One region of the Pseudomonas sp. MDT1-16 genome, then DNA from elsewhere that is predicted to be linked to it. Evidence: riboswitches for the same ligand, from Rfam matches in the RefSeq annotation. Region 1 holds a riboswitch; the other holds the start of a gene.
What was found. A riboswitch is a leader RNA that binds a small molecule or an ion and turns the genes downstream of it on or off. The one in region 1 is predicted to bind cobalamin.
Positions count from the first base shown of each region.

Region 1 (7,240 bases):
GTTCTGGCCGACAGCATCCTCGAACGCGGCATGTCCCTGATCGGTACCCGTTACCGTTTCGGCGGCACCTCCGAAGCCGGCTTTGATTGCAGTGGCTTCATCGGTTACCTGTTTCGTGAAGAAGCCGGCCTGAACTTGCCACGCTCCACTCGCGAAATGATCAACGTGGACGCTCCGTTGGTTTCGCGCAGCAAACTGAAGCCTGGCGACTTGCTGTTTTTCGCCACCAATGGCCGTCGCGGCCGCGTCAGTCACGCCGGGATCTACCTGGGTGACAACCAGTTCATCCATTCCAGCAGCCGTCGCAGCGGTGGTGTCCGGATCGATAGCCTGGGCGACAGCTACTGGAGCAAGACCTTCATCGAAGCCAAGCGCGCACTGGCGATGGCGCCAACTGCAGCCCCGAGTATCGTCACGGCTCGCAAGTAAGCGGACTTTTTGTAAGGTGAACTTAAAGTCTTACTTGAAGTTTGCCGCGTAGCCGCTAGAATCCTGATCTATTATTGATGGCAAACCGCCTGCGTCCTGCGCAGGCGGTTTTCTTTTCTGTCCTCCCGGCAGAAAAAGCCGCAGCCAGATCAGGATGTTCTGCCTATGTCGACGTCGGCCCGCCTCGCAATCATGTTCTTCGCAGCGCTGCTCAGCGCCTGCGCCAGCCGTACACCGCCTCCTGCGCCGGTGGTTCGCGCGCCCATTGTTTTCGGTTCCTCCCAAGCATTCTCCCCTGAGGCAGAAGACGTGTTGTTCCGCGCGCTCGGCCTGGTGGGCACCCCGTACCGTTGGGGTGGCAACACGCCGGCTTCGGGTTTCGATTGCAGCGGGCTGATCGGTTACGTCTACCATGACGTCGCCGGCATTTCCCTGCCGCGTACCACCCGCGAGATGATCAGCATGCAGGCGGCCAGTGTGGGCAAGGAAGGTCTGCAAACTGGTGACCTGATCTTCTTCGCCACCAATGGCGGCTCCCAGGTCAGCCACGCCGGGATCTACGTCGGCGAAGGTCGCTTCGTCCATGCGCCCGCCACCGGCGGCACGGTGAAGCTCGACAGCTTGTCCAAAGCTTACTGGCAGAAAGCCTATCTGAGTGCCAAGCGCGTCTTGCAACCGGAGCACTTGGCACGCAACCCCTAAATGGCAGAGGTTGTCATGACCGCTCGCACACTCAATCTCGACGATTCCCTGTATCGATACCTGCTCGATGTTTCCCTGCGCGAAACGGCGCTGCTCAAGCGTCTGCGTGACGAAACCCAGGCGCTGTCCATGGCGCGCTGGCAAGTGGCGCCGGAGCAGGGTCAGTTTCTTGCGCTACTGGTGAAACTCACCGGCGCCAAGCGTCTGCTGGAGGTCGGCACCTTCACCGGTTACAGCGCCTTGTGCATGGCGGCTGCATTACCGGATGACGGCTCGCTGATCTGCTGCGACATTCCTGGCGACTACAATGCCACCGCACGCCGTTACTGGCAGGAGGCGGGGTTAACCGGACGAATAGACCTACGCTTGGCACCTGCGCTGGAAACCCTGGCTCAGCTGGATCAACAAGAGCCGTTCGACCTGATCTTCATTGATGCCGACAAAGCCAACTATCCACGCTATCTGGAGCACGCCCTGCGTCTGCTGCGTGTTGGCGGTCTGGCGGTGTTTGATAACACGCTGTGGAGCGGACGGGTGCTTGAGGACAATCCCGAGAGCGAAGACACCCGAGCCATCCAGGCACTCAATCGCGCCTTGAAAGATGACTCGCGTGTGGATCTGTCATTGTTGCCGTTGGGCGATGGATTGACCCTGTGCCGCAAGCGCTAAGCGCTTACTTGGCCGCCGACACGCGCCACACCTTGTTCCCCACGTCATCCGCCACCAACAAATCACCCTGCTGATCAATCACCACGCCTACCGGACGGCCCATGGCTTTTTCCTCGTCATTGAGGAAGCCGGTGAGCACATCAACCGGCTGCCCGACCGGTTTCCCTGCGCTGAACGGTACGAAAATCACTTTGTAGCCACTGTGCGGTTTACGATTCCACGAGCCATGCTGGCCGACGAATGCGCCTTCCTTGAATTGCGCCGGCAGCGTGTTGCCTTCAGCGAACGTCAGGCCCAGCGATGCGGTATGCGGGCCGACCGCGTAGTCCGGAGCAATGGCCTTGGCCACGAGGTCGGGGTTTTGCGGCTCGACGCGAATGTCGACGTGCTGGCCGTAATAACTGTAAGGCCAGCCGTAGAACCCGCCGTCTTTCACTGAAGTGATGTAGTCCGGCACCAGGTCGCTGCCGATTTCGTCGCGCTCGTTGACCGCCGTCCACAGTGCGCCGCTCCGAGGTTCCCAGGCCAGGCCGTTTGGATTACGAATTCCCGAGGCGAAGATCCGATGGTTGCCGGTGGTGCGATCCACTTCCCAGATCGCCGCGCGACCTTCTTCCTTGTCCATGCCGTTTTCGGCGACGTTGCTGTTGGAGCCCACCGTGACGTACAACTTGCTGCCGTCCTTGCTGGCGATGACGTTTTTGGTCCAGTGGTGATTGAGCGTACCGCCTGGCAGGTCGATCACCTTCATCGGCTGTGACTTGATCGCCGTCTCGCCGTTTTCATAGTGGAAGCGCAGCAAGCGGTCCGTATCGGCGACGTACAGGTCATTGCCGACCAGGGTCATGCCGAAGGGCGAGTTGAGCTTTTCCAAAAACACAGTGCGGGTTTCGGCAATGCCGTCGTGATCCTTGTCCCGCAGCAGCGTGATGCGGTTCGGGCTCGGTACTTTGGCGCCCGCACGGCCCATGACTTTGCCCATGACCCAGCCACGAATGCCTTTGCCGTCATCGGGTTTGGGCGGTGCATTGGTTTCGGCGACCAGCACGTCGCCGTTGGGCAACACGTAGAGCCAGCGCGGGTGATCGAGACCTTCAGCAAAGGCTGCCACTTGAGTTCCTGTCGCGGCGATGGGTTTCGCGCCGACCGGCCAGCCGATCGCCGGGGCGATGTTCACCGTCGGGATCAGGGTTTTGTTTGGTTCTGGCAGCTTGGGCGAGGGGCCGGTGCCGTCGGAGATTTGCAGCCTGGAGGTTTCACCACAGGCGGCAAGCCCTCCGGCGAGCACGATGACGAGAGCGAGCTGAGGCTTGCGCATGCTGATCTTCCCTATGAATGCATTGACCTAATCAATAGAGAAGCGCAGGTGCGCGATGGTTCAACCGTTCAGCCGCGGGCTTCCTTGAGCAGCACGGCAATGCCGGGGTGATAGTTGCCGGTTTCGTTGCGCAACTTGCGATAGGCGTAGGGGAAATACCAGGCCACCGCGCAGGTGTGTTCCTTTTGCAGGTCGTCGACCATGTCCTGGAGTTCTTCCGGGGTAGCGCTTTGTTGGGCCTTTTGTGGCGCAACGAACAGGCAGCCGAGTTTCAGGTCGCTGGCGTAGCTGATGCGCTTGGCGTCGCTGGTGATGTCCTGCAATGCTTGAGTCAGGTTCAGGCTGTTCACGCGTGGCCAGCGCTGGGTCGCCTGAAGGTAAGCGCGTTCTTCGCGGGTCGCGATAAACAGATCGGCGCGGCCATTGCGTTCGCCTTCTTCGGTCTGTTTACGGGTCGGTGTTTGCTGCAGCGTCACCATTTCCGCCATCCACGCAGCGGCGGACAGCAGGCTCAGGTTGGCTTTTTCGTCGAACCAGTAAGGCGTGTCGTTATCGCCGCGCACGGCGTTGTAGCGGTCGATACAGTCAAACCAGCGTTCCAGCACCGGGCGCAGGAATTCCAGCTTCGGATTGCTGATGATCATGCCTTGCATGTGGCTCACCTTTGTTATTGTGTTGTGAGAGTGTGGCTCTTTGATATCACTGCTGGAAGTGTGGCACAAGATTGGCGTCAGATAATTGATCGACGGCAGTTATTCGCTCGCAGGCCACCCGTCTTCAATTGACGCTCCATCCCCAACCCTCTAACCTTCGCGGCTTGTTTCAGGTGCTCTGTGACTGCGGTCGACAGAGTGAAACAGGGAAGCCGGTGAGTGAATCTCTTCAAGTGAAGAATGATCACGATCCCGGCGCTGCCCCCGCAACGGTAAATAAGTGAAGGCTGCGCCTTGAGCCACTGTGTCGACTGTCGACATGGGAAGGCGCGCAGTCAGGCGAATCGCCGCTCATGAGCCCGGAGACCGGCCTGATCCATCCAGCGGCATCACGGTGGGCGATGCCAGGCTTTTTGCCGTCTATTCTTGTGCCTGCCCGCCGTTATCCAGCCTCAACGGAGAGCTCCCCCATGACTGATACCCCCGATCGTGACGAACGTCATCTGGCGCGTATGCTGCGCAAAAAAGCCGTGATCGACGAACGCATCGCCAACTCCCCGAATGAATGCGGCCTGCTGCTGGTGCTGACCGGCAACGGCAAAGGCAAAAGCAGTTCGGCCTTCGGCATGCTCGCCCGTTCCATGGGCCACGGCATGCAGTGTGGCGTGGTGCAGTTCATCAAGGGGCGTAACAGCACCGGCGAAGAACTGTTCTTCCGGCGCTTCCCGGAACAGGTGCGTTTTCATGTGATGGGCGAGGGCTTCACCTGGGAAACCCAGGATCGCCAGCGTGACATCGCCGCCGCGGAAGCTGCATGGGCGGTGTCCCGTGAACTGCTGCGTGATCCGTCGATTGGCCTGGTGCTGCTGGATGAGTTGAACATTGCGCTCAAGCACGGTTATCTGGATCTCGATCAGGTGCTCAGCGATTTGCAGGCGCGTCCGCCGATGCAACATGTGGTGGTTACCGGTCGCGGCGCCAAGCCGGAGATGATCGAACTGGCCGACACGGTCACCGAAATGGGCGTGATCAAACATGCGTTCCAGGCCGGGATCAAAGCGCAAAAAGGCGTCGAGCTGTGAATACTACTTTATGAAAATCAGTCGTCACTGCCCGGCGGTGCTGATCGCCGCGCCGGCCTCCGGTCAGGGCAAGACCACCGTCACCGCCGCGCTGGCCCGTTTGCATCGCAATCAGGGGCGCAAGGTTCGCGTGTTCAAGTGCGGCCCGGACTTTCTCGACCCGATGATTCTCGAGCGCGCCAGCGGTGCGCCGGTGTATCAACTGGACATGTGGATGGTCGGCGAGCAGGAAAGTCGTCGTCTGTTGTGGGAAGCCGCCGGCGAAGCCGATCTGATCCTCATCGAAGGCGTCATGGGGCTATTTGACGGTACGCCGTCCAGCGCTGATCTGGCGCGGCATTTCGGTGTGCCGGTGCTGGGTGTGATCGACGGCACCGCCATGGCCCAGACCTTCGGCGCACTGGCGTTGGGGTTGGCGCGCTATCAGCCGGATTTACCGTTTGCCGGTGTGCTGGCCAACCGCGTCGGCACCCTGCGTCACGCGCAATTACTGGAAGGCAGCCTCACTGAAGGTTTGCGCTGGTACGGCGCCTTGTCCCGGGAAACCGGGATCGAATTGCCGAGTCGTCATTTGGGTCTGGTTCAGGCCAGTGAGTTGAACGATCTCGATCTGCGCCTCGATGCGGCCGCCGATGCGTTGGCCAGCAGCTGTGAGGTCGAGCTGCCACCGGCCGTCGAATTCGCCGCCCCGGATGTGCTCGAAGCCGAGCCGTTGCTGACGGGTTTGCGAATTGCCGTGGCCCGTGACGAAGCGTTTGCCTTCACCTACGGCGCAAGCCTGGATCTGCTGCGCGCCATGGGCGCTCAATTGCTGTTTTTCTCGCCGATCCGTGACGCGCAATTGCCGGAAGCGGACAGCCTCTATCTGCCTGGCGGTTATCCCGAATTGCACCATGTGGCGCTGTCACAGAACACCACAATGCTGAGCGCAATCCGAGCTCACCATGCGGCGGGTAAACCGTTGTTGGCCGAATGTGGCGGCATGCTTTATTTGCTTGATTCGTTGACCGATGTCGAGGGCACTCGCGCGGAATTAGTCGGCCTGCTGGCAGGGGACGCGGTGATGCAAAAGCGTCTGGCTGCGTTGGCGTTGCAGGCGGTCGAGTTGCCCGAAGGCTTATTACGCGGCCACACCTATCACCACTCGTTGACCAGCACCGAGTTGGAGCCGATTGCCCGGGGCTTGAGCCCTAACGGCGGGCGCGGGGCGGAGGCGGTTTATCGTCAGGGGCGGATGACCGCCTCTTATGTGCACTTCTATTTCCCGTCCAATCCATCGGCGGTTGCCGCGCTATTTGCGCCTGACCAGAACCCTGTGGGAGCGGGCTTGCTCGCGAAGAGGCCATGACCGACAACGCCTTCTCCGAAGCCGAACGCGCGGCGGTCTACCGAGCCATCGGCGAACGCCGCGACATGCGCCATTTCAGCGGCGGCACCGTCGAGCCGCAATTACTGCGGCGCCTGCTCGAAGCGGCGCATCAGGCACCGAGTGTCGGCCTGATGCAGCCCTGGCGGTTCATCCGCATCAGCGATCGAGCCCTGCGCGGCAAGATTCAGTTACTGGTGGAAGAAGAACGCATCCGCACCGCCGAAGCCCTCGGCGAGCGCACCGACGAATTCATGAAGCTGAAAGTCGAAGGCATCAACGACTGCGCCGAGGTGCTGGTCGCCGCGCTGATGGACGATCGCGAGCGCCATATCTTCGGCCGTCGCACCTTGCCGGAAATGGACATGGCCTCGTTGTCCTGCGCGATCCAGAACCTCTGGCTGGCCTCCCGCGCCGAAGGGCTGGGCATGGGCTGGGTGTCGCTGTTCGAGCCGCAAGCCCTGGCGGACCTGCTGGGTTTGCCCGCCGGAGCCAAGCCGTTGGCTGTTCTTTGTCTCGGCCCGGTCAAGGAATTTTATCCGGCGCCGATGCTGGTACTCGAAGGCTGGGCGCAGGGGCGTCCGCTCAGTGAGCTGCTGTACGAAAACTATTGGGGAGTAAGTCAATGAGTGTGGCGTTGTTGAGTGTCGCCGCGGTTGCGCTGGATGCGCTGCTGGGTGAACCCAAACGCTGGCATCCGCTGGTGGCGTTCGGCCGTTTTGCCGATCGCATCGAGCAACGTTTCAACTCCGGCGGTCGCGGCTGGCGCAGTCATGGCGTCACCGCATGGGTGATCGCGGTGTTGCCGCTGACGTTGCTGGCCACGGCGTTTTCCTGGGCGCCCTATGTCGGCTGGATCGTCGAAATTCTCGCGCTCTATTGCGCCCTCGGCCTGCGCAGCCTCGGTGAACACGTCGAACCGGTGGCCAAAGCCCTGCGCAGCGATGATCTGGACGAGGCGCGCAAACGCGTGGGTTATCTGGTCAGTCGCCAGACCACCGAACTGGATAAAACCGAAGTC
Region 1 is NZ_CM142717.1:4,339,384-4,346,623, reverse strand. Features, by position in the region: gene ACYZT3_RS19925 (C40 family peptidase) at 1-429, shown strand, start outside; gene ACYZT3_RS19920 (C40 family peptidase) at 595-1,131, shown strand; gene ACYZT3_RS19915 (O-methyltransferase) at 1,147-1,800, shown strand; gene ACYZT3_RS19910 (PQQ-dependent sugar dehydrogenase) at 1,805-3,118, opposite strand; gene ACYZT3_RS19905 (hypothetical protein) at 3,187-3,771, opposite strand; cobalamin riboswitch at 3,926-4,160, shown strand; gene cobO (cob(I)yrinic acid a,c-diamide adenosyltransferase) at 4,242-4,853, shown strand; gene ACYZT3_RS19895 (cobyrinate a,c-diamide synthase) at 4,864-6,201, shown strand; gene bluB (5,6-dimethylbenzimidazole synthase) at 6,198-6,848, shown strand; gene cbiB (adenosylcobinamide-phosphate synthase CbiB) at 6,845-7,240, shown strand, end outside.

Region 2 (7,240 bases), 700 kb from region 1:
CTGTCGAGCTTCTCGTCCAGTTGCAGTTCGCGGTCGATGTGCGTCTCGCGCACCAGTTGCAGGATGTCGCGCTGCAATTCCCGGGCACGGCGCGGATCGAGCAATTGCGCTTCGTAATACTCGTCGGCGAGTAATTCGAGGTTGCGCAACGGGCCGTAGGTTTCGGCGCGCGTCAGCGGCGGCATCAGGTGATCAATGATCACGGCCTGGGTGCGGCGCTTGGCCTGGGCGCCCTCGCCCGGATCATTGACGATGAACGGATAGATGTTCGGCAGCGGCCCGAGCAGCGCATCCGGCCAGCAGTTCTCCGACAGCCCGACGCCTTTGCCCGGCAGCCATTCGAGATTGCCGTGCTTGCCGACGTGGATCACGCCGTGGGCGCCATAGGTGTTACGCAACCAGAAGTAGAACGCCAGATAACCGTGAGGCGGCACCAGGTCCGGGTCGTGATACACCGCGCTCGGATCCACCTGATAACCGCGTGCCGGTTGAATGCCGACGAAGGTCAGGCCAAAGCGCAGCCCGGCGATCATCATTCGCCCGCCACGGAACATCGGATCGCTTTCGGGCGTGCCCCAGCGTTCCAGCACGGCTTGGCGGTTGGATTCGGGCAAGGCGTTGAACATCAGCAGATAGTCTTCCATCGCCAGGCTTTGCTGACATGGACGCTGGTCAAGGGTGTCGAGGTCGTTGCTGACGCCACCGAGCAATTGCTGGATCAACGCGGTGCCAGTGTCCGGTAACTCCGCCGGTAGCGGATAACCTTCGGTGTGCAGCGCACGGAGGATATTCAGCGCGGCGGCCGGGGTGTCGAGGCCCACGCCGTTGCCGATACGACCATCACGAGTCGGGTAGTTGGCGAGGATCAAGGCGATGCGCTTCTCGCCATTGGGCACGCGCGCCAGATCAATCCAGCGCCGCGCCAGTTCGGCGACAAAATCCATACGTTCAGGTTGCGGCCGGTAGCAGACCACGTCCGACTGGCTGCGCTCGCTGCGCCAGGCCAAGTCCTTGAAGCTAATCGGCCGGCTGATGATTCGGCCATCCAGTTCCGGCAGCGCGATGTGCATTGCCAGATCGCGTGGACCGAGGCCCTGTTCACTGGCGCGCCAACCGGGCTCGTTGTCCTGGGCGCAAATCGCCTGAATGACCGGGATGTTGCGACGAAACGGTCGCCGGTGCGGCGCTTCGGGGCTGGATTGAGCGAAACCGGTGGTGTTGAGAATCACGCCGGCGTCGACTTCATCCAACCAGTCCTCGACCGCCGTCAGGCAGCCGGGCTCTTTCAAACTGGCCAGCGCAATTGGCAACGGGTTCAACCCCGCCGCTTGCAAACGCTGGCAGAAAATATCGATGAAACCGGTGTTCGCCGCTTGCAGATGCGAACGGTAAAACAGCACCGCCGCCACCGGTTGATCGGCCTGCCAGTCGGCTTGCCAATCGTGAAGGGCTGCGGGGCTTTTTTGCGGATGGTAGATCGCCGTGCGCGGCAGAGTTTGCGGCTCGGCCCAGGCGTAGTCGCGATCCAGCCAACGATTGGCGAGGCAGCGGAAAAAATCCAGGGCATTGCTCATGCCGCCCTGACGCAAAAACTGCCAAAGCCGATCGCGGTCGCAGGCTGCCACGGTGCTGAGGTCGCTGAGTTCCGGGTCCGGGCGGTCATCGCCGGGTACCAGAATCAGCTGCACGCCGCGCTGGGACAACGCCACCAAGCGCTCCACGCCATAACGCCAATAGGCGATGCCGCCGTGCAGCGAGATCAGAATCACCTTGGCGTGGCGCAGCACTTCGTCGACATACAGGTCGACCGACGCATGATTCTGCACCTGCATCGGGTTGGCCAGGCGCACGCTCGGGTAATCGTCAGGCAACTGCTGCGCCGCTTCGGCGAGCAGCGCGAGGCTGGAGTCGCCACTGCACAGGATCACCAGCTCGGCGGGGGTTTGTCCAAGGTCGGCAATGTTGTCATCCGACACGAAACCGCCGGGTTGGGTCCTGAGCAGGTGCATGGCTTAAACGCTGAGCGCAGCGCGCAATTGCGTTTCGAGTAGAATTCCGTCCAGTTCCTGGCCGATCAATACCAGGCGCGTGGTGCGCGCTTCGTCGGCGCCCCACTGACGGTCGAAATGCTTGTCGAAACGTGTGCCCACGCCCTGGATTAACAGGCGCATTGGTTTGTTCGGGATGGCGGCGAAACCTTTGACACGCAGGATGCCGTGCTGAACCACCAATTGAGTCAACGCGTCCAGCAGCAGGCTTTCGTCTGCCTGGGGCAGTTCGATGGAGATCGAATCGAAAGCATCGTGATCGTGATCGTCCTCACCTTCATGGTGGTGATCGTGATGGCTGTGGCGGCTGTCGATGTGTTCTTCGGAACCGGCGCCGAGGCCGATCAGCACGTCCAGTGGCAGACGACCGCTGCTGGCTTCGATGACTTTTACGGCAGGCGGCAACTCTTCGGCAACTTCCAGGCGCACACGGGCCAGGTCTTCAGGGCTGATCAGGTCGGCCTTGTTGAGGATCACCAGGTCGGCGCTGGCCAGTTGGTCGGCGAACAGCTCGTGCAGCGGCGATTCGTGGTCCAGGTTCGGGTCGAGTTTGCGCTGGGCATCGACCTGGTCCGGGAAAGCCGCGAAGGTGCCGGCGGCGACCGCTGGGCTATCGACCACGGTGATGACCGCGTCAACGGTGCAGGCGCTGCGGATTTCTGGCCACTGGAAGGCTTGCACCAGCGGTTTTGGCAGGGCCAGACCCGAGGTTTCGATGAGGATGTGGTCGAGGTCGCCGCGACGGGCGACCAATTCGCGCATCACCGGGAAGAATTCTTCTTGAACGGTGCAGCACAGGCAGCCGTTGGCCAATTCGTAAACGCGGCCGTTGGCTTCTTCTTCTGTGCAGCCGATGGAGCACTGCTTGAGAATTTCGCCGTCGATGCCCAGCTCGCCGAACTCGTTGACGATCACCGCGATGCGGCGGCCCTGAGCGTTGTCGAGCATGTGCCGCAGCAAGGTGGTTTTGCCCGAGCCGAGGAAGCCGGTAACGATGGTGACAGGGAGTTTGGCCAGTGTTTTCATCGGATGCCCTTTGGCAAGGTGGCGGGCATACGGGACGACGACCGGCAACGCGGACGCGCGTGCCTGAAGAGTTCGCCACCGGATCACCCCGCCCGGTTGAAAGTGAGAATCTGTGTCGAGGCAGGTCTCCTGGCTGACGGCTTGCCAGTCGTTCGACTGACGTTGGCTGCGCCTTCCCGCGGGCCCGATAGACAGGGCTTACAGTGGCGTGGCAGCCAACAGAACCGTTCACAGTTGCGGGGGCAGCCGCGGCATCGACCGCGTTCCCTTCTTAGCTTCGGCAGACGCCGAAGAACCTCGAAAGCGCAAGGCTACGCATCGTCTCGGGGCGGGTCAATGTTCACTTGAGCTCGCGAAGGGCGCGACTCGGTATCCAAGTGAGAACCCTTGCCAATTGACGCCCAACCCCCGCCCATGCTCTCCTACACGCCTTGTTACGGGTGCCCTTCACAGGGTGAAACGGGAAACCGGTGAATCATGTGCTTTACTCTAAAGCCATGTCAGTCCGGTGCTGCCCCCGCAACGGTAAGCGAGCGAAGCGTCAGATCCACTGTGCCAGCAGTTCGGCATGGGAAGGTGATGTTTGCAGGTCAAGGCGAAAGCCAGCGCCCCTCGTGAGCCCGGAGACCGGCCCGCAACACAAAGTGACCATTACGATCACTGAATAACAAACCCGCGGTGGGCGGGCGCTGTTTGAACCCCTGCGCGCCCGACTCGCAGGGGTCTTCCATGCGCTCTATTCACCCGCTGACAGACCAGAGGGAAGCGCCATGTCGATCATCAGCAGTACCGGCAGCAACACCGATAAGAGCACCGCCAGCACCACCACGCCCCTGACTCAACGCCTGACCGCCGCTGTGTGTGCGTCGATCCTTGGCGCTAGCCTGGTGTATTTCGCCGGTTTCTCGCACATCGAAGCGGTGCACAATGCCGCGCACGATACCCGCCACAGCTCTGCATTCCCGTGCCATTGAGACCTGTTTACATGATCAAGCGTATTGCGCAAACCGCAGGGTTCACCGGGCTGCTGGCCGCCCTGTTGCTGACCGTGCTGCAAAGCTTCTGGGTGGCTCCGCTGATTTCGCAGGCCGAGACTTACGAAAAGTCCGAGCCCGCCGCTGTTGCCGTTCACGAACACGCAGCAGGTGTTGTCGCTGCTCACACTCACGACGCCGGAGCCTGGGAACCGGAAGACGGCTGGCAGCGCGTGCTGTCGACCACGGGCGGCAACCTGGTGGTAGCGGTCGGTTTCGCCCTGATGCTTGCCGGTCTTTACACCTTGCGCGCGCCGACTCGTACTTCCCAAGGCCTGCTCTGGGGCCTGGCCGGTTATGCGACGTTCGTGCTGGCACCCACCCTCGGCCTGCCACCTGAGCTGCCGGGCACTGCTGCTGCCGATTTGGCGCAACGGCAGGTCTGGTGGATCGGCACAGCCGCCTCCACGGCGGTCGGCATCGCCTTGATCGTGTTCAGCCGCCACTGGTTGATGAAAGTGCTCGGCGTGGCCATTCTGGCCGTTCCTCACGTGATCGGCGCACCACAACCGGAAGTCCACTCGATGCTGGCTCCAGAAGCCCTGGAAACTCAATTCAAAATCGCTTCGCAACTGACCAACGTGGCGTTCTGGCTGGCCCTGGGCTTGATCAGTGCCTGGTTGTTCCGCCGAAAAAGCGATGGTCAATCCCACGCATGACTGACACCAGCGCAGCGCCGACCCTGGTAGTTGGCCTGGGCTGCCAGCGCGGCTGCCCCGTCAGCACGCTGCGGGCGCTGCTCGATCAGGCGTTACAGGCTCATAAAATCGAACTTCACCAGATCAAGGCTCTAGCCAGCATCGACCTGAAGCGCGAAGAACCTGGTTTGATCGAATTGGCCGAACAGCTAGCACTGCCACTGATGTACTTCAGCAGCGAACAACTGGCCGGCTATCAACCGCAACTCAGCCACCGCTCGGACATCGCGTTCGAACGCACCGGCTGCTACGGCGTCGCGGAAAGTGCCGCCCTGGCCCTGGCCGAACAGTTGGCCCAGGCACCGGCAAAATTGCTGATTTCACGACAAAAATATGCCCAAGCCACCTTGGCATTGGCCTGCGTCGCCTGAAATCCTCAATAATCCCCGTCTTTGATCATGAGCAATCTTCATCTGAAGCTTTGTCCAGCCCCTTTTTCTCACAGGAACCGACGATGACCGTCTACTTCATTGGCGCAGGTCCCGGCGACCCGGAACTGATCACCGTCAAAGGCCAACGGCTGATTCGAAGCTGCCCGGTGATCATCTACGCCGGCTCCCTGGTGCCCGCCGCCGTGCTGGAAGGCCATCGCGCCGAACACGTGGTCAACAGCGCCGAACTGCATCTGGAACAGATCATCGAGCTGATCAAGACTGCCCATGCCAAGGGCCAGGACGTGGCTCGTGTACATTCCGGTGATCCGAGTCTTTACGGTGCCATTGGCGAGCAGATTCGTTACCTGCGCGAACTCGACATCCCTTTTGAGATTATTCCCGGCGTCACGGCCACGGCGGCCTGCGCGGCACTGTTGGGCGCCGAACTGACGTTACCCGATGTGTCGCAAAGCGTGATCCTGACCCGCTACGCCGACAAGACCGCCATGCCCGCGGGCGAAGAACTGGGCAGCCTGGCGCAGCATGGGGCGACCATGGCGATTCATCTGGGGGTCAATCATCTGCAGAAAATCCTGGTTGAATTGCTGCCGCACTACGGCGCGGACTGCCCAATCGCGGTGATTCACCGAGCGACCTGGCCGGATCAGGATTGGGTGGTGGGGACGCTTGAAGACATTGCCGCGAAGGTTGAAGCCAAGGGGTTTCGGCGCACGGCGTTGATTTTGGTGGGCCGAGTGTTGGGCAGTGATCACTTCAGTGAGTCATCGCTGTACCGCGCTGGGCATGCGCATTTGTATCGCCCATAAAAAAACGGCACTCACGGGGCGCCGTTTTTTTATGTTTGCAGCGAACACCTTACTTAGTAGTAGGCGTTTTCTTTCTGCGTGTGGTCGGTGACGTCACGAACACCCTTGAGCTCGGGAATGCGCTCGAGCAACGTGCGCTCGATGCCTTCGCGCAGGGTGACGTCTGCCTGGCCGCAGCCTTGGCAACCGCCGCCGAACTTCAGTACGGCGATGCCGTCTTCGACCACATCGATCAGGCTGACCTGACCGCCGTGGCTGGCCAGCCCCGGGTTGATCTCGGTTTGCAGGTAGTAGTTGATGCGCTCGTTGACCGGGCTGTCAGCGTTGACCATCGGGACTTTGGCGTTTGGCGCCTTGATGGTCAGCTGGCCGCCCATGCGGTCGGTGGCGTAGTCGACTACCGCATCGTCCAGGAAAGCTTCGCTGAACGAGTCGATGTAAGCGGTGAAGCTTTTCAGCCCCAGCGCCGTGTCTTCAGGTTTTTCTTCGCCCGGCTTGCAGTAAGCAATGCAGGTTTCGGCGTACTGAGTGCCAGGCTGGGTGATAAAGACGCGGATGCCGATGCCTGGGGTGTTCTGCTTGGAGAGCAGATCAGCCAGATAATCGTGGGCGGCGTCGGTAATGGTAATAGCGGTCATGGAAACTCCTCGCAGGCTTGGGCGCAGTTTACGCCAATCATCGCGCCGCACAAAGTCCTAGTATTTTTGTCGGGAAAGATGCGCCTGTCGATGAACATCTGATCACCGCAACCCCTGTAGGAGCGAAGCTTGCTCGCGAAAGCGGTCTGATAGTCGACATCTATGCTGAATGTCAGCCCCCTTTCGCGAGCAAGCTTCGCTCCTACAGGGGTTCGGCGGTGCGTGTTCAGGCTTTCAATCAAAGATTCTCGTACCGGTTCATGTCCAGCACGCCCTCTTCCACCGGATCGGTCTCGTGGACGTACCGGCTCAGGTCATGGAAGTAGAACCAGAACTGCGGATGGCTGCGGCGAATACCCCAGCGCTCGACGATTTTTTCGAAGCGATGGGCGTCTTTGGCGTTTTCCATCTCGCCCACAAACTCAGGCACTTGCTCCGCCGGGATGTTGAACATGAAGTTCGGATAGCTGCTGAGCACACCCGGGTAAATGGTCACGGTGTCGAGCCCTGGCTGATACCGCAGCGACTCACCGAGCAGGAACGCCACGTTACTGTGCGCGCGGTTGCGCAGCAGGCTGTAAACCTCGCGTTTGCC
Region 2 is NZ_CM142717.1:3,636,347-3,643,586, forward strand. Features, by position in the region: gene cobN (cobaltochelatase subunit CobN) at 1-2,009, opposite strand, end outside; gene cobW (cobalamin biosynthesis protein CobW) at 2,013-3,074, opposite strand; cobalamin riboswitch at 3,177-3,389, opposite strand; cobalamin riboswitch at 3,496-3,724, shown strand; gene ACYZT3_RS16620 (CbtB domain-containing protein) at 3,845-4,048, shown strand; gene ACYZT3_RS16625 (CbtA family protein) at 4,060-4,767, shown strand; gene ACYZT3_RS16630 (cobalamin biosynthesis protein) at 4,764-5,177, shown strand; gene cobM (precorrin-4 C(11)-methyltransferase) at 5,261-6,007, shown strand; gene nfuA (Fe-S biogenesis protein NfuA) at 6,061-6,645, opposite strand; gene ACYZT3_RS16645 (fatty acid cis/trans isomerase) at 6,884-7,240, opposite strand, start outside.
Region 2: another riboswitch for cobalamin. It lies ahead of cobW (cobalamin biosynthesis protein CobW); the one in region 1 lies ahead of cobO (cob(I)yrinic acid a,c-diamide adenosyltransferase).